Regions from separate parts of the Streptococcus sp. SCPM-O-B-15304 (M98) genome, predicted to be linked through region 1. Evidence: predicted binding sites of a transcription regulator. Region 1 holds the regulator's gene; the other holds the start of a gene.
The links. Region 1 encodes CtsR, which represses protease genes until heat stress. Its sites were predicted from a motif close to TTGGTCAAAAAAGGTCAAANA; they were not measured.

Region 1 (8,148 bases):
GATCAGCATAGCAACCGTTATAGCGATTGTCAATCGTTCCATGTCGCCAGAGAGCAAGGTGACTTGGTTGATTGTTACTTTTGTCCCTGTTTTTGGTCCCTTGCTTTATATCATGTTTGGTGAGCGTCGGTTATCAAAAAAGGAATTTAAACAATTACAGGAACTTCGTTCTATCGCATCTCATGAAAAGGGCGAACATAGTCTTCATCAAGATATACAGGAAACTGATAAATCTGCTTACGGAATTATCAATGCCTTATTGCATATGGACAGTAATGCAGAAGTTTATGATCAGACAGACTCACAATTCTTTGCAAATGGTGAGAAAATGTGGCAACAGATGCTGGAGGATCTAAAGAGAGCTAAAAAATTTATTTTTCTAGAATACTACATTGTCGAAGAGGGATTGATGTGGGATAGCATTCTTGAGATTCTGGAAGAAAAGGCAGCTCAGGGAGTTGAGGTCAAGATGCTCTACGACGATATTGGTTGTATGGTGACCTTGCCGGGAGATTATACGGTTCATTTGCGGTCTAAAGGGATCGATGCTCATAAGTTTAATAAGGTGATTCCTCGTATGACGGTGGCCTATAATAACCGTGACCACCGAAAAATATTAGTCATTGATGGGCAGATTTCCTATACTGGCGGGATTAATCTTGCAGACGAATACATCAATCAGATTGAACGTTTTGGACATTGGAAGGATAGTGGAATTCGTATCGATGGTCCGGCGACTCAAGCCTTTACAAGACTATTTCTCATGAACTGGTATATCAACCGTGGAGAAATCAGTGACTTTGATCAGTATCATTTGGAAAATCAGACACGACCAGGTGGCGGTCTATGTATTCCATATGGTAGTGGGCCAAAACCAATCTACCAGATGAAGGTGGGTAAAATCGTCTATCAAAATCTGATTAATCAAGCGGAAGATTTTGTCTATATCACCACGCCTTATCTCATTATTGATTATGATTTGACAGAGGATATCAAAAATGCGGCTATGCGAGGCGTAGATGTGAGAATTATAACTCCATTTATCCCAGATAAAAAGCTCATCCAGTTAGTAACTCGAGGGTCTTATCCTAATCTTTTGTCTGCTGGTGTACGTATCTACGAGTATACTCCTGGTTTTATCCATAGTAAGCAAATGATTGTTGATGATCGATTTGCGGTTGTTGGAACCATAAATCTTGATTATCGCAGCTTGGTTCACCACTATGAAAATGCAGTTTTATTGTACGAAACACCGTCTATTGCAGCTATTCGTAAGGACTTTGAAGAGATTTTTGAAGTATCGCAAGAAATTTTTCCTGGAACAATCAAGCCTACTTGGTATCAAACATTAATCAAAGAAGTAGCTCAGTTATTCGCCCCTATGCTTTAATTGAAAGAGCTAGTTCATCTGTATAATTAGAGAAAGAGAAGGTTTGCCGTCTCTTTTTCTGTAAGCAGTTTCCTTGACATCTTGTTTATTTTGCGTTATCATATGTCCATATAATATATGGGAGTCTGTGTACAGTCTGAGAGGAAGTGTTAAACTTCGACCGCACCTGATCTGGGTAATGCCAGCGTAGGGAACGAATACTTAGCCTAATTTTGCACCTTTTTCATATATGAAAGAGGTTTTTCTTTTTTTACAAAGAAAAACTGTAACTTAGAAGGAGGTTTTAATGAAAGCAAGCATTGCTTTACAAATCTTACCCCTGTCACAAGGGATTGACCGCATAGCCCTTATCGATCAAGTCATTGCTTACCTGCAAGCTCAAGGAGTTACCATGGTAGTGACCCCCTTTGAAACGGTCTTAGAGGGAGACTTTGAACAACTCATGCGCATTCTCAAAGAAGCGCTAGAAGTGGCAGGTCAAGGGGCAGATAATGTTTTTGCCAATGTGAAAATAAATGTAGGAGAGATTTTAAGTATCGATGAGAAACTTGAAAAATATAATGAGACGACATATTAGTCTGCTAGGATTTTTGGGTGTCTTATCTCTTTGGCAGGTAGCGGGTTTGTTAAAACTCTTACCAAAGTTTATCTTGCCGACACCTCTTGAAATTCTTCAGTCTTTTGTTCGTGATAGAGAATTTCTTTGGTACCATAGTTGGGCAACTTTGAGAGTAGCTTTGCTCGGTTTGGTCTTGGGTGTCTTGATAGCCTGTATCATGGCTGTCCTTATGGATAGTTTGGGTTGGCTCAATGACTTGATTTACCCTATGATGGTAGTTGTCCAGACCATACCAACCATTGCCATAGCCCCTATACTGGTCTTGTGGCTAGGTTACGGAATCTTGCCCAAGATTGTCTTGATTATCTTGACGACAACCTTCCCTATCATCGTCAGCATTTTGGATGGATTTAGGCATTGTGACAAGGACATGCTGACCTTATTTAGTTTGATGCGCGCCAATCCTTGGCAAATCCTTTGGCATTTTAAAATCCCTGTCAGCCTACCTTACTTTTATGCAGGACTCAGGGTTAGTGTCTCCTACGCCTTTATCACAACAGTGGTATCTGAGTGGTTGGGAGGCTTTGAAGGCCTAGGTGTCTACATGATTCAGTCCAAGAAACTGTTTCAGTATGATACCATGTTTGCCATTATTATTCTGGTATCGCTGATCAGCCTTTTGGGTATGAAGTTGGTTGATATTAGTGAAAAATATGTGATTAAATGGAAACGTACTTAAAGAGCGTTTTGGAAAAAGAAAAGAGGAAATAAAAATGAAGAAAACATGGAAAGTGTTTTTTACGATTGTAACAGCTTTTGTAGCTATTTTGCTTGTGGCCTGCGGCCAAGGAACTGCTTCTAAGGATAACAAAGAAGCAGAACTCAAAAAAATTGACTTTATCCTAGATTGGACACCAAATACTAACCACACAGGGCTTTATGTTGCCAAAGAAAAAGGCTATTTTAAAGAAGCTGGAGTGGATGTTGACTTGAAATTGCCACCTGAAGAAAGCTCTTCTGACTTGGTTATCAATGGTAAGGCGCCATTTGCAGTGTACTTCCAAGACTATATGGCTAAGAAATTGGAAAAAGGAGCAGGTATTACAGCAGTTGCAGCTATCGTTGAGCACAACACATCAGGGATCATCTCTCGTAAGTCTGACAACATTAACAGTCCTAAAGACTTGGTTGGTAAGAAATATGGAACTTGGAATGACCCAACTGAGCTTGCTATGCTGAAAACCTTGGTAGAATCTCAGGGTGGAGACTTTGAGAAGGTCGAAAAAGTACCAAACAACGACTCAAACTCAATCACACCGATTGCCAATGGCGTTTTTGATGCTGCCTGGATTTATTATGGTTGGGATGGGATTCTTGCCAAATCTCAAGGTGTGGACGCTAACTTCATGTACTTGAAAGATTATGTCAAGGAGTTTGACTACTACTCACCAGTTATCATTGCAAACAACGATTATCTGAAAGACAACAAAGAAGAAGCTCGCAAAGTCATTCAAGCCATCAAAAAAGGTTACCAATACGCTATGGAGCACCCAGAAGAAGCTGCAGATATCCTCATCAAGAATGCACCTGAGCTCAAGGATAAACGTGACTTTGTCATCGAATCTCAGAAATACTTGTCAAAAGAATACGCAAGCGACAAGGACAAATGGGGACAATTTGATGCTGACCGTTGGAATTCCTTCTACAAATGGGATAAGGAAAATGGAATCCTCAAGGAAGACTTGACTGACAAAGGTTTCACTAATGAATTTGTAAAATAATGACAGAAATTAGACTAGAACACGTAAGCTATGCCTACGATGATGAAAAGATCTTAGAGGATATTAACCTGCAAGTGACTTCAGGTGAAGTGGTTTCTATCCTAGGCCCCAGTGGTGTAGGAAAGACTACCCTCTTTAACCTGATTGCGGGGATTTTAGAAGTCCAGTCTGGGCGAATCATTCTTGACGGGGAGGAAAATCCCAAGGGGCGCGTGAGCTATATGCTACAAAAGGATCTGCTCTTGGAGCACAAGACGGTGCTTGGTAATATCATCCTGCCCCTCTTGATCCAAAAGGTGGATAAGGCGGAAGCCATTGCCCGTGCGAATGAAATCCTTGCGACTTTTCAGTTGACGGCTGTCCGGGACAAGTATCCTCATGAACTAAGTGGTGGGATGCGCCAGCGTGTGGCCTTACTTCGGACCTATCTTTTCGGGCACAAGCTCTTTCTTCTAGATGAGGCCTTTAGTGCCTTGGATGAGATGACCAAAATGGAACTTCATGCCTGGTATCTTGATATTCATAAACAGCTAGGCCTGACGACACTCATCATTACGCATAGTATCGAGGAGGCCCTTAACCTTAGCGACCGTATCTATATCTTGAAAAATCGCCCGGGGCAGATTGTTTCAGAAATTAAACTAGATTGGTCTGAAGACGAGGACAAGGAAGTCCAAAAGATTGCCTACAAACGTCAAATCTTGGCAGAATTAGGCTTAGATAAGTAGAAAGATAGGGAGTTGGTGAGGATTATTCATTACCAGCCCCTTTTTCTTTTAAAAATGAAAAAATTTCGGTATAATAGTCAAAGATAGTCAAGGTTTAAAGAGAGGTGGGTTTGTTATGAGACTTAAAAATACATCAGATCATATTGAGGCCTACATCAAGGCAATTTTAGATCAATCTGGTATTGTGGAGTTGCAACGGAGTCAGTTGGCAGATACTTTCCAGGTTGTTCCTAGTCAGATTAACTATGTGATTAAGACTCGTTTTACAGAAAGCAGGGGATACTTGGTTGAAAGTAAGCGTGGTGGTGGTGGCTACATTCGTATAGGACGGATTGAATTCTCAAACCACCATGAAATGCTTCGCGATTTACTGTATTCGGTGGGCGAAGAAGTCAGCCTAGTTATCTTTGAAGATGTTTTAAGACTCTTGTTTGAACAGGATTTAGTGACTCGTCAGGAGATGAATCTATTACTAGCAATGGCGACAGACCGAGTTCTAGGTGAGGATGCCAATCTTATCCGTGCCAATATGCTCCGACAGTTATTACAAGAGGTAGATAGAAAAGGAAAATAGAACTAAATGAAATATTCAAAAGCATTGAAAGAATGTATAGACAGTGCCTTTCTGGTCGCAAGTCATTTTGGGGCAGAATACCTAGAGTCTTGGCACCTATTGATTGCTATGGCCAATCATAGTTACAGTGTAGCTGGGGCGACTTTAAATGAATTTCCCTATGAGATTGATCGTCTGGAGGAAGTTGCTATAGAGCTGACTGAAACAAAGTATAGCGATAAGGAAAATTATCAGGAGTTGCCTTTTTCACACCGTTTGAAGGTATTGTTGTTGGAAGCAGAGCATGTAGCTTCTGTGGTGCATGCCAAGGTTTTAGGAACAGAGCACGTGCTTTATGCTATCTTACATGATGGCAATGCCTTGGCTACTCGTATTCTAGAAAAAGCGGGATTTTCTTACGAAGATCAGAAGGATCAGGTCAAGATTGCTGGACTTCGTCGTAGTCTTGAAGCGCGTGCTGGTTGGACTAGAGATGATTTGAAGGCCCTTCGTCAACGCCATCGTACGGTAGCGGACAAGCAAAATTCTATGGCTAATATGATGGGCATGCCTCAGACACCAAGTGGAGGTTTGGAAGATTATACGCATGATCTTACAGAGCAAGCTCGCTCAGGTAAATTGGAACCAGTCATCGGGCGTGACCAAGAAATCTCTCGTATGATTCAAATCTTGAGCCGTAAGACAAAAAATAATCCAGTCCTAGTTGGAGATGCAGGTGTCGGTAAAACAGCTTTGGCACTTGGTCTTGCGCAACGTATTGCCAACGGAGATGTACCAACTGAGATGGCTAAAATGCGAGTTTTAGAGCTTGATTTGATGAATGTGGTTGCGGGAACTCGTTTCCGTGGTGACTTTGAAGAACGTATGAACAACATCATCAAAGATATTGAGGAAGATGGCAAGGTCATCCTCTTTATCGATGAGCTGCATACCATTATGGGTTCAGGAAGTGGGATTGATTCGACCTTGGATGCGGCCAATATCCTAAAACCTGCCTTGGCGCGTGGAACTCTGAGAACTGTCGGTGCGACTACTCAGGAAGAGTATCAAAAGCACATCGAAAAAGACGCAGCCCTTTCTCGTCGCTTTGCAAAGGTGATGATTGAGGAGCCAAGTTTAGCAGATAGTATGGCTATTTTGCAGGGCTTGAAAGCAACTTATGAGAAACACCACCATGTCCAAATTACAGACGATGCAGTCGAAACAGCTGTCAAAATGGCACATCGTTATTTGACGAGTCGTCATTTACCAGACTCAGCAATCGATCTTTTGGATGAAGCGGCAGCAACAGTGCAAAATAAATCGAAACACGCTAAACAAGAAGAGTCAGGTTTAACACCAGCTGATAAGGCCTTGATGGATGGAAAATGGAAGCAAGCAGCTCAACTCATTGCAAAAGAGCAGGAAGTACCTGTTTATAAAGATGTAGTAGAAGAATCTGATATTTTGACCACCTTGAGTCGCTTATCAGGAATTCCTGTTCAAAAATTGACACAAACGGATGCCAAGAAGTATCTCAACCTTGAAGCTGAACTGCATAAACGTGTGATCGGACAGGAACAGGCTGTATCTAGTATCAGTCGTGCTATTCGCCGTAATCAATCTGGTATTCGTAGTCATAAACGTCCAATCGGATCCTTCATGTTCCTAGGACCAACAGGTGTTGGTAAGACCGAATTGGCTAAGGCTTTGGCAGAAGTCCTCTTTGATGACGAATCAGCCCTTATCCGTTTTGACATGAGTGAGTATATGGAGAAATTTGCAGCTAGCCGTCTCAACGGAGCTCCTCCAGGTTATGTGGGTTACGAAGAAGGTGGAGAGTTGACCGAGAAGGTTCGCAATAAACCGTACTCAGTACTTCTCTTTGACGAGGTAGAAAAGGCGCACCCAGACATCTTTAATGTACTCTTACAGGTTTTGGATGATGGTGTCTTGACAGATAGTAAAGGTCGCAAGGTTGATTTCTCAAACACCATTATTATCATGACGTCAAACCTTGGTGCAACAGCCCTTCGTGATGATAAAACAGTTGGATTTGGAGCTAAGGATATTCGTTTTGACCAAGAAAATATGGAAAAACGTATGTTTGAGGAGCTGAAAAAGGCTTATCGTCCAGAGTTTATCAACCGTATTGATGAGAAGGTAGTCTTCCATAGCTTGTCAAGTCAAGATATGCAGGAAGTAGTTAAGATTATGGTCAAACCATTGATTGCAAGCCTAGCAGAAAAAGGAATTGACTTGAAACTCCAAGCATCTGCCCTTAAACTTCTAGCTCAGCAAGGCTATGATCCAGAGATGGGGGCTCGTCCACTTCGTAGAACTTTGCAAACGGAAGTAGAAGACAAGCTAGCAGAGCTTCTCCTTAAAGGTGAATTGGAAGCTGGCAAGACTCTGAAAATTGGTGTCAAAGCTGGTCAATTAAAATTTGAAATTGTTTAAAATTGTGAGGTTGGAACAGATTGTTTCAGCCTCTTTTTTGAAAAGTTGTTGCCCAAATAGCTACTTGGAGTGTGCATTTATTTTAAGGCTTTCAAAACAGAATGCTACTGATCAGGTTTTGCATATCAAGTAAAAAAAATCTTATCATGCAGCAATGTTTTTATAAAAAATAATAAAAAAGTCTTGACAAACAGAACAAGACAGAGTATAATGCAAAATATAAAAGTTTATAAAAAGGTTAAACAGATATGAAAAAGAGTATAGCGGTTGTTTTTGGCACCTTTGCTCCCTTACATCAAGGGCATATTGATTTAATCCAAAGAGCAAAACGTCAATGCGATGCTGTATGGGTGGTAGTTTCAGGTTATAAGGGAGATCGTGGTGAACAGGTGGGACTTACACTACAAAAGAGATTTCGCTATATTCGTGAAGCTTTTCGAGATGATGAGTTGACCTATGTTTGTAAACTTGACGAAAGCAATATTCCACGCTATCCGATGGGCTGGCAGGAGTGGTTGGATCAGATGTTACAGGCCATTTCCTATGACCAGACTAGTGAGGAGCTTATCTTTTTTGTAGGAGAGTCCGAATACCAACAAGAATTGTCAGAACGTGGTTTTGAGACTGTTCTACAGGAAAGAAAATTTGGAATTTCGGCTACCATGATTCGAGAAAAC
Region 2 (8,148 bases), on a different contig from region 1:
TCGTTATCGGAGGACCTCAAGGAGACTCAGGTTTGACTGGTCGTAAGATTATCGTGGATACTTATGGTGGTTACTCACGCCACGGTGGTGGTGCCTTCTCTGGTAAGGATGCGACTAAGGTTGACCGTTCAGCTTCTTATGCAGCTCGCTACATTGCAAAAAACATCGTTGCTTCAGGTCTGGCTAAGAAAGCAGAAGTTCAATTGGCTTATGCCATTGGTGTAGCCCAACCTGTATCTGTTCGTATCGATATCTTCGGTACTGGAACAGTAGCTGAAAGCAAGCTTGAAAAAGCAGCGCGTCAAATCTTTGACCTTCGTCCAGCAGGAATCATCCAAATGCTTGATCTCAAACGTCCAATCTACCGTCAAACTGCGGCTTATGGACACATGGGACGTACAGATATCGATCTTCCATGGGAACGCTTGGATAAGGTTGACGCCTTGAAAGAAGCAGTTAAATAAAGTAAAAAGGAGTTGATTTAAACTCCTTTTTTACTTTATTTATTGATAGTTTTTAAAAAAGCCCAGTTTCCAATAGACTTAGCCCCATACTCTAACTCCATAAAATCTAGCAATTCATAATCATTCTTTTTATAGAATGGAACATTTTTTTCTGTACTGGTAATGAGTCCTAAGCGCTTGCAGCCCTTGGATTTGACATAAGGCTCAACTGCGTCTCTAAGAAAAGCACTGCCCACACCTTGTCCTTTAACGGATGAATTGACTGCAAGGAGCATCAAATACCAGTCAAAGCTATTAGATTTTTTCAAATGTTCTTCGGAACGGTCTACTAAATCAAGATACTTCAAAAAATTTCGAGGACTAATGTAGCGAAACAGTTTTATGACACCATTTAGCAAGTAAGATAGGATAGAAAAATCATTTTGTTGTAATAAGGCGACAGCTAGGATTTCTGCGTCTTGTTCAGCTACTAAACAGGTCTCTTCTTTGATATAGAGGCGAGTCAGGAGACTTTCCAATAGTTCTAAAAAAGCAGGATAGTTTTCAGGTTTCTTGAGATCATCTATGATTAGAGTTAAAAATGGATAATCAAAGAAGCTATCGGCTATTACTTTTCCAATTTTTTGGTATTCGTCTAGCCTTGCTTTTCTGTATACTATTTTCTCCATTTATGAGCTCCTTTTTTAATGTTAGTAAATTATAATAGTAAAATTAATTGTTTTGATGATCAAGTACCGAGTTTTAAAAAAAAATATTGCCAAACTTAGTCAGTTGAAGGATTGTTAGAAAACTCTTTCTGTAACACTGAATCTGATTCTAGAATATAGGATTAGACAGACAAAGAACACTCTAAAAAGTTAGAATTTTTAGAGTGTTGTCCAAATATTGCTAAGTTTTATTTTGTTGGGATTGAGATTTCAATCAATTTTTCAGAGTAGAGGGTCTTGATATTAGCTTCATCGATATTTTGCTTTTCGATCTTGCGATTCAAGAAAAATTCTTGGATTTTTTCTATTTCTTGTTCGCGGATAGCACGATGTTTATTGGAAATGAGGATTTCATAATGAAGCGGTGCCTGAGTAAAGATAACATCAGTGTTGCCTGCAGAGTAGACTTCTACGAGTGTAGCGTCGGTACTCTCCAGTTGGCTTTTAACAAGGTTTGAGTGAGAATTAGTAGTGTTGATGAGCTTCATAGGCTTTCCTCCTGTGTTTCTATTTCTATTATAGCACTTTTTGGAAAAATTGGAAAAGTTAATTTAAACTTGATGCTGTTTTTTCCAGGCTTCAATTGCCCATTTATGACTGCCACGTTTTAAGTTAGCAATGGCTTCATCGATTGGGAACCAAGCTAGATGATTGAAGTCCTCCAAAGGTTTTTGGATTTCTTGATAAGAAGTAGCTTCGTAAAGATAGGCTGGATTGTAGTAGTAAGTATCACGATGGCTGGAATAGAAATATTCATCTGCTTGTCCATAATAAGTGCCAATCTCAGCTGTAAAACCTAATTCTTCAATCAGTTCTCGTTTGAGAGCTTCAAAATGATCTTCACCTGCTTCAATCTCGCCACCAGGCAAGAACCATGCACCATTTGGAGCTTGAACGAGGATAATCTTTTCAAGTGCTGAGTCAGGGATGACTGCATAAACACCATATCTAGTTTTGTAGGTTACACCCTCTTTTTTTTCTCCAAAGGTTGGATTTGTCATAAATTTCTCCTTTATGTGTGCGCTTTCTTTCTATCATATTAAAGAATGCTCTTACTGTCAAGTAAGAACATTCTTTTAGTATGTGGAATTAGTCATTTGAGTCAACTGTTTCCAATTTATTTTTTGATTTAATCATGATTTTACCATTGCTAGTCATGACGGCTTTGAGGTTTTTCTCGCTTGGATTTTCAAGGTAGTAGTCTGTAATCGCATCTTCGATATGATCTTGAATGGTACGACGTAGTGGACGAGCTCCCATTTTTGGATCATAACCAAGGTCTACAAGTTTCTCCTTAACCTTATCTGTTACATCTAAATGGATGTTATTGCTTGAGAGACGTTGATTGACATCATCTAACATGAGATCAACGATTTGAAGGAGATTTTCCTTGCTGAGGGCCTTGAATTCGATAATGCCATCAAAACGGTTCATGAATTCTGGGCTAAAGAAGTTGCCTAATTCTCCAAGAACAGAGTTAGTACGGCCTTCTCTAGCAGCACCAAATCCAACACTAGCTTCTGCCTTACCTGTACCTGCATTTGAGGTCATGATAATGATGGCGTCTTTAAAGCTAACAGTACGACCTTGACCATCCGTTAAACGACCATCGTCCAAGACTTGAAGGAACATATGCATAACATCTGGATGGGCTTTTTCAACTTCATCCAAGAGGATTAGTGAGTAGGGGTTACGACGAACTTTTTCAGTCAATTGACCTGCTTCATCATAGCCTACGTATCCTGGAGGGGCACCAACGAGTTTAGCCACGCTGTGTTTTTCCATGTATTCACTCATGTCAAAGCGAATCATGCTGTCAGCAGAACCAAAGAGTTCGATGGCCAGCTGTTTAGAAAGTTCTGTTTTACCGACACCGGTAGGACCAACAAAAAGGAAGCTACCGATTGGACGGTTTGGAGTACCGAGTCCAACACGGTTACGACGGATAGCCTTAGCGATCTTATCAACTGCATCATCTTGACCAATAACATGAGCCTTGAGGTCATCTGCTAGGTTGATGAGTTGAGATTGTTCTTTTTCTTTCAAATCACCAACTGGAATATTAGTTTTTTGTTCGATGATGTGTTCAATCGTCTTTTCGCTGATGATTGGGGTATCCTGATCCGTTACCTTGGTCTTTTGCATTTCCTTATATTTGGCAATCTGGTCACGGAAGTAGGCTGCTTTTTCAAAATCTTCATCGCGGGTTGCTTGTGCCTTGAGATTTTCTGCTTCGATTAAGCGTTGGTCGATGACCTTAGGATCTACAAAATTCAAGGTTAAGTTCATTTTTGAACCAGCTTCATCTAGAAGGTCAATGGCCTTGTCTGGCAAGAAACGATCTTGGATGTAGCGGTTAGAAAGGGTAGCGGCCGCTTCGATAGCGCCGTCAGTATAATGAACGTGGTGGTAATCTTCGTATTTCTTTTGGATACCTTTCAGGATAATAATGGTTTCTTCAACGGTTGGTTCATCAACTTTGACAGGTTGCATACGACGTTCAAGGGCAGCATCTTTTTCGATGATGCGATATTCATTGAGGGTAGTAGCACCAACCAGTTGGAGTTCGCCACGAGCAAGAGCTGGTTTTAGGATATTTCCTGCATCCATATTCCCTTCTCCTGCTGAACCAGCACCGACAATTTCATGAATTTCGTCAATGAAGAGAATAACATCCTCGCGCTCACGAATTTCTTCCATGAGTTTTTGCATGCGCTCTTCAAACTGACCTCGGATACCTGTTCCTTGAACAAGGCTAACGACATCTAAGCGGATGACTTCTTTGCCTTGAAGCTTATGGGGAACATCACCGTCAACAATTTTCTGAGCTAAACCTTCGACAACAGCTGTCTTACCAACACCGGGCTCACCGATGAGGACAGGGTTGTTTTTTGTTCTGCGGTTGAGGATTTCAATGACACGGATAATCTCTTCGTCACGGCCAATTACAGGGTCAATATTTCCAAGACGGGCAATCTCAGTGACATTGATACCATATTCATCCAAGAGTCCTTTTTCCTGAATTGGTGGTGGTGTTTGAGCAGGACCACGATTTTGGGAACCATAGCCACCATTTCCACCGTATCCACCGCCTGACTGAGTTGGGGGGATATTGTTGTTATTAGAAGAAGGTCTAAAGTTGTTGAGATCGTTAAAGAAGTCTCCAAAGGGATCAAAATCACGGTTGTTTAAATCTGTAATTCCTTTAAATAAGCTATTGTTAGGATCTGTTTTGATAATTTTGTAGCAATTTTGGCAAAGATCGATTTGCTTTTGTTGCCCATTGAGATTGGTATAAAGATGAATCGTTGAGTCATTGATTTTACAGTTTTGACAGAGCATACCGCCACCTCATTTCTTTCTTAGTCTTGACTAAATCTAAAAGGTCAAAAATAGTCAAACAAGTATATAATTTAATTATATCATGATTATTGGGCAATTCAAGTAAAAAGATTGGATACTAGCACTATAAATAGTAGAGCGCTAATCTGGAGAAGATTTTGATAGCAAGAAAAAAATCCTATTTGTCATACAAAAAGGATTCTCGTTGGTGAAAGGCGGTGGGACAGAAATCGATAGACAAAGTTTCGATTTCGTAGTCCCAGCCCCGCGAAGATGATTAGGAGTTTTGGGAGTCTAAAAGACGAACGAAAAGTCCAATCAGCTACCGCGTCAAAGTTTGATTGCTAATAAAAAGTGAGGTCGGGATCTTTTGTCCCAACCTCTGTATATCTATTATTAGTATAGAAGTTCGTAAATTTCCATCGCAATCAAGTCGATGCTGTCAAAAGTATATGTTTCACGAGCTTCAACATCACGAAGTGTAAAGATTGGGCCATTTTCTTCATCATGGTTAAAAGCAACTTCAGCTACAACAACTCCCTCGCGCTCAAAGTTACGTTTTAAGTTACCACCATCTTTTGTCATTGCTTCTAGGCGGTTGATGATTCTAACCAAATGTGATTCCATTTTGATTCTCCTCCATTTCTTATCGTTACTATTTTACCATAAAGAGTATCCACTTGACTAGAAAAAACTAAGATTTCTCGCTATTTCTGTTTTCTTTGAAATTTTATTGAAAATAAAAGGAAAATGATTGCATTTTTATTCAAAACATGTTATACTCATACAAGTTTTAAGTTAGAAATTAGAAAGTAGTGGATTTATGAATTTTTCTTTTTTACCTAAATATCTGCCATATTTTAACTATGGTGCTCTTGTAACAGTCTTGATCTCTGTTTTGGTTGTCTTTTTGGGGACAATTTTAGGGGTAGTCTTGGCTTTTGCTCAACGTTCGAAAATGAAGCCCATAGCTTGGCTTGCCAATGTTTATATTTGGATTTTCCGTGGAACACCTATGATGGTACAGATCATGATTGCTTTTGCTCTTATGCATATCAATGCTCCGACAATTCAGATTGGAGTTTTGGGAGTTGATTTTTCACGTTTGATTCCAGGGATTATCATTATCTCTATGAATAGTGGTGCCTATGTATCAGAAACAGTTCGTGCTGGTATCAATGCAGTACCTAAAGGGCAATTAGAGGCGGCTTACTCTCTAGGGATTCGTCCTAAAAATGCTATGCGCTATGTCATCTTGCCACAGGCCATCAAGAATATCTTGCCAGCCTTGGGGAATGAGTTTATTACCATTATCAAGGATAGTTCACTCTTGTCAGCAATCGGTGTCATGGAATTGTGGAATGGAGCTACAACGGTGTCAACAACCACCTACTTGCCTTTAACTCCACTCTTATTTGCAGCCTTTTACTACTTGATTATGACCTCTATCTTGACACTAGCCTTGAAAGCTTTTGAAAATCGTATGGGACAAGGAGAGAAAAAATAATGACTGAAACGCTAATTAAAATTGAAAACCTTCATAAAAGCTTTGGAAAGAATGAAGTTTTAAAAGGAATTGATCTGGAGATTAAAAAGGGAGAAGTAGTGGTGATTATCGGACCGTCAGGTAGCGGGAAGTCAACCCTCCTTCGCTCTATGAATCTCCTCGAAGAAGCGACAAAAGGAAAGGTTATCTTTGAAGGAGTAGACATTACAGATAAGAAAAACGACCTCTTTGCCATGCGTGAAAAGATGGGAATGGTATTCCAACAGTTCAATCTCTTCCCCAATATGACAGTGAAGGATAACATCACGCTTTCTCCTATCAAGACCAAAGGGGAAAGTAAGGAAGTTGCTGAGAAAAGAGCGCATGAGCTCTTGGAAAAAGTTGGTTTACCAGATAAGGCAAATGCTTATCCACAAAGTTTGTCTGGTGGGCAGCAACAACGTATCGCTATTGCTCGTGGTCTTGCCATGGAACCAGATGTCCTACTCTTTGATGAACCGACTTCTGCCCTAGACCCAGAAATGGTAGGGGAAGTACTAGCGGTTATGCAGGAACTTGCCAAGTCAGGTATGACCATGGTCATCGTAACACATGAGATGGGCTTTGCGCGTGAAGTAGCAGACCGTGTCATCTTTATGGCTGACGGTGTTGTTGTCGAAGACGGAACTCCAGAGCAAGTCTTTGAACAAACCCAAGAACAAAGAACCAAGGATTTCTTGAGTAAGGTTTTGTAAGAATATCATGAAAAGCTCCAAGTGGGCCTTTTCTTATAGTTTCAGACTATAAAGTCTCTTAGGTAAGAAGTGTTAGAGGGACAAGTGTTTTTTTGATATAATAGAAGATATTTGTTAGAAAAGAGAAAACACATGACACAGATTATTGATGGCAAGGCTCTTGCAGCCAAGCTACAAGGACAATTGGCTGAAAAGACTGCGAAATTGAAGGAAGAGACAGGTTTGGTGCCTGGTTTGGTGGTTATTTTGGTTGGGGACAATCCAGCCAGTCAGGTTTACGTTCGTAACAAGGAACGTTCAGCGATAGCTGCAGGTTTCCAAAGTGAAGTCGTGCGAGTTCCTGAAACAATTACCCAAGAGGAATTATTGGAATTGATTGCCAAATACAATCAAGATCCAGCTTGGCATGGGATTTTGGTTCAATTGCCTTTACCAAAACACATCGATGAAGAGGCTGTTCTACTAGCCATTGATCCAGAAAAGGATGTGGATGGTTTTCATCCGCTCAACATGGGACGCCTTTGGTCTGGTCACCCAGTTATGATTCCTTCAACTCCTGCTGGTATTATGGAAATGTTTCATGAGTATGGGATTGACTTAGAAGGTAAAAATGCAGTTGTCATTGGTCGTTCCAATATTGTTGGGAAACCCATGGCCCAGTTACTGTTGGCTAAGAATGCAACTGTAACCTTGACCCACTCACGAACTCATAACCTTGCTAAGGTAGCTTCTAAAGCTGATATTCTTGTGGTAGCAATCGGTCGTGCCAAATTTGTGACTGCTGACTTTGTCAAACCTGGGGCTGTTGTTATTGATGTGGGGATGAACCGAGATGAAAATGGCAAGCTCTGTGGAGATGTTGACTATGAGGCTGTTGCGCCAATAGCTAGTCATATCACGCCTGTACCTGGTGGAGTTGGGCCTATGACCATTACTATGCTAATGGAGCAAACTTATCAGGCTGCATTGCGTAGCTTGGATAGATAGAACAAGCATTTATTTTAGATAGTGAAGAAACAAGTTCTAAAAAGTGAACTTGTTTTTTCTTGCACTTATTTTAATAAAATTACAGTAAAACTTCTACAAATTATTGAAAAAACTCTACTATTTTGATATATTAAAAGCATCAATATTTATATGGATAAAATAAGTAAGCGTCTAGAGGGAGGTTTATTTTTTGGAGTAAAATGTAATCGCTTACTAGAATATTGGAAAGGAACAATAATGGATAAGAGATTTTTTGAAAGACGATGTCATTATAGTATTCGTAAATTTGCCATTGGTGCGGCTTCGGTTATGATTGGAGCTAGTATATTTGGTCTTCAGGTGGCTCAAGCTGCTGAAACTGAAGCAGCAAGTCCCAGCGAGGAAACGATTCATCAAGTTCAACCTTT

Region 2: a site for CtsR is predicted at 4,554-4,574, ahead of AC3E7H_RS07295 (ATP-dependent Clp protease ATP-binding subunit). Genes of this name have one in related genera too.

The regions. Positions count from the first base shown of each region.
Region 1 covers NZ_JBYQGQ010000011.1:56,462-64,609, reverse strand. The annotation lists gene cls (cardiolipin synthase) at 1-1,390, shown strand, start outside; gene AC3E7H_RS07570 (thiamine-binding protein) at 1,677-1,967, shown strand; gene AC3E7H_RS07565 (ABC transporter permease) at 1,930-2,688, shown strand; gene AC3E7H_RS07560 (ABC transporter substrate-binding protein) at 2,723-3,730, shown strand; gene AC3E7H_RS07555 (ABC transporter ATP-binding protein) at 3,730-4,458, shown strand; gene AC3E7H_RS07550 (CtsR family transcriptional regulator) at 4,574-5,032, shown strand; gene AC3E7H_RS07545 (ATP-dependent Clp protease ATP-binding subunit) at 5,039-7,471, shown strand; gene AC3E7H_RS07540 (AAA family ATPase) at 7,720-8,148, shown strand, end outside.
Region 2 covers NZ_JBYQGQ010000010.1:62,564-70,711, reverse strand. The annotation lists gene metK (methionine adenosyltransferase) at 1-464, shown strand, start outside; gene AC3E7H_RS07310 (GNAT family N-acetyltransferase) at 500-1,132, opposite strand; gene AC3E7H_RS07305 (DUF1827 family protein) at 1,360-1,659, opposite strand; gene AC3E7H_RS07300 (NUDIX hydrolase) at 1,723-2,172, opposite strand; gene AC3E7H_RS07295 (ATP-dependent Clp protease ATP-binding subunit) at 2,261-4,513, opposite strand; gene AC3E7H_RS07290 (DUF1797 family protein) at 4,910-5,140, opposite strand; gene AC3E7H_RS07285 (amino acid ABC transporter permease) at 5,337-6,020, shown strand; gene AC3E7H_RS07280 (amino acid ABC transporter ATP-binding protein) at 6,020-6,754, shown strand; gene AC3E7H_RS07275 (bifunctional methylenetetrahydrofolate dehydrogenase/methenyltetrahydrofolate cyclohydrolase) at 6,887-7,741, shown strand; gene AC3E7H_RS07270 (SIALI-17 repeat-containing surface protein) at 7,979-8,148, shown strand, end outside.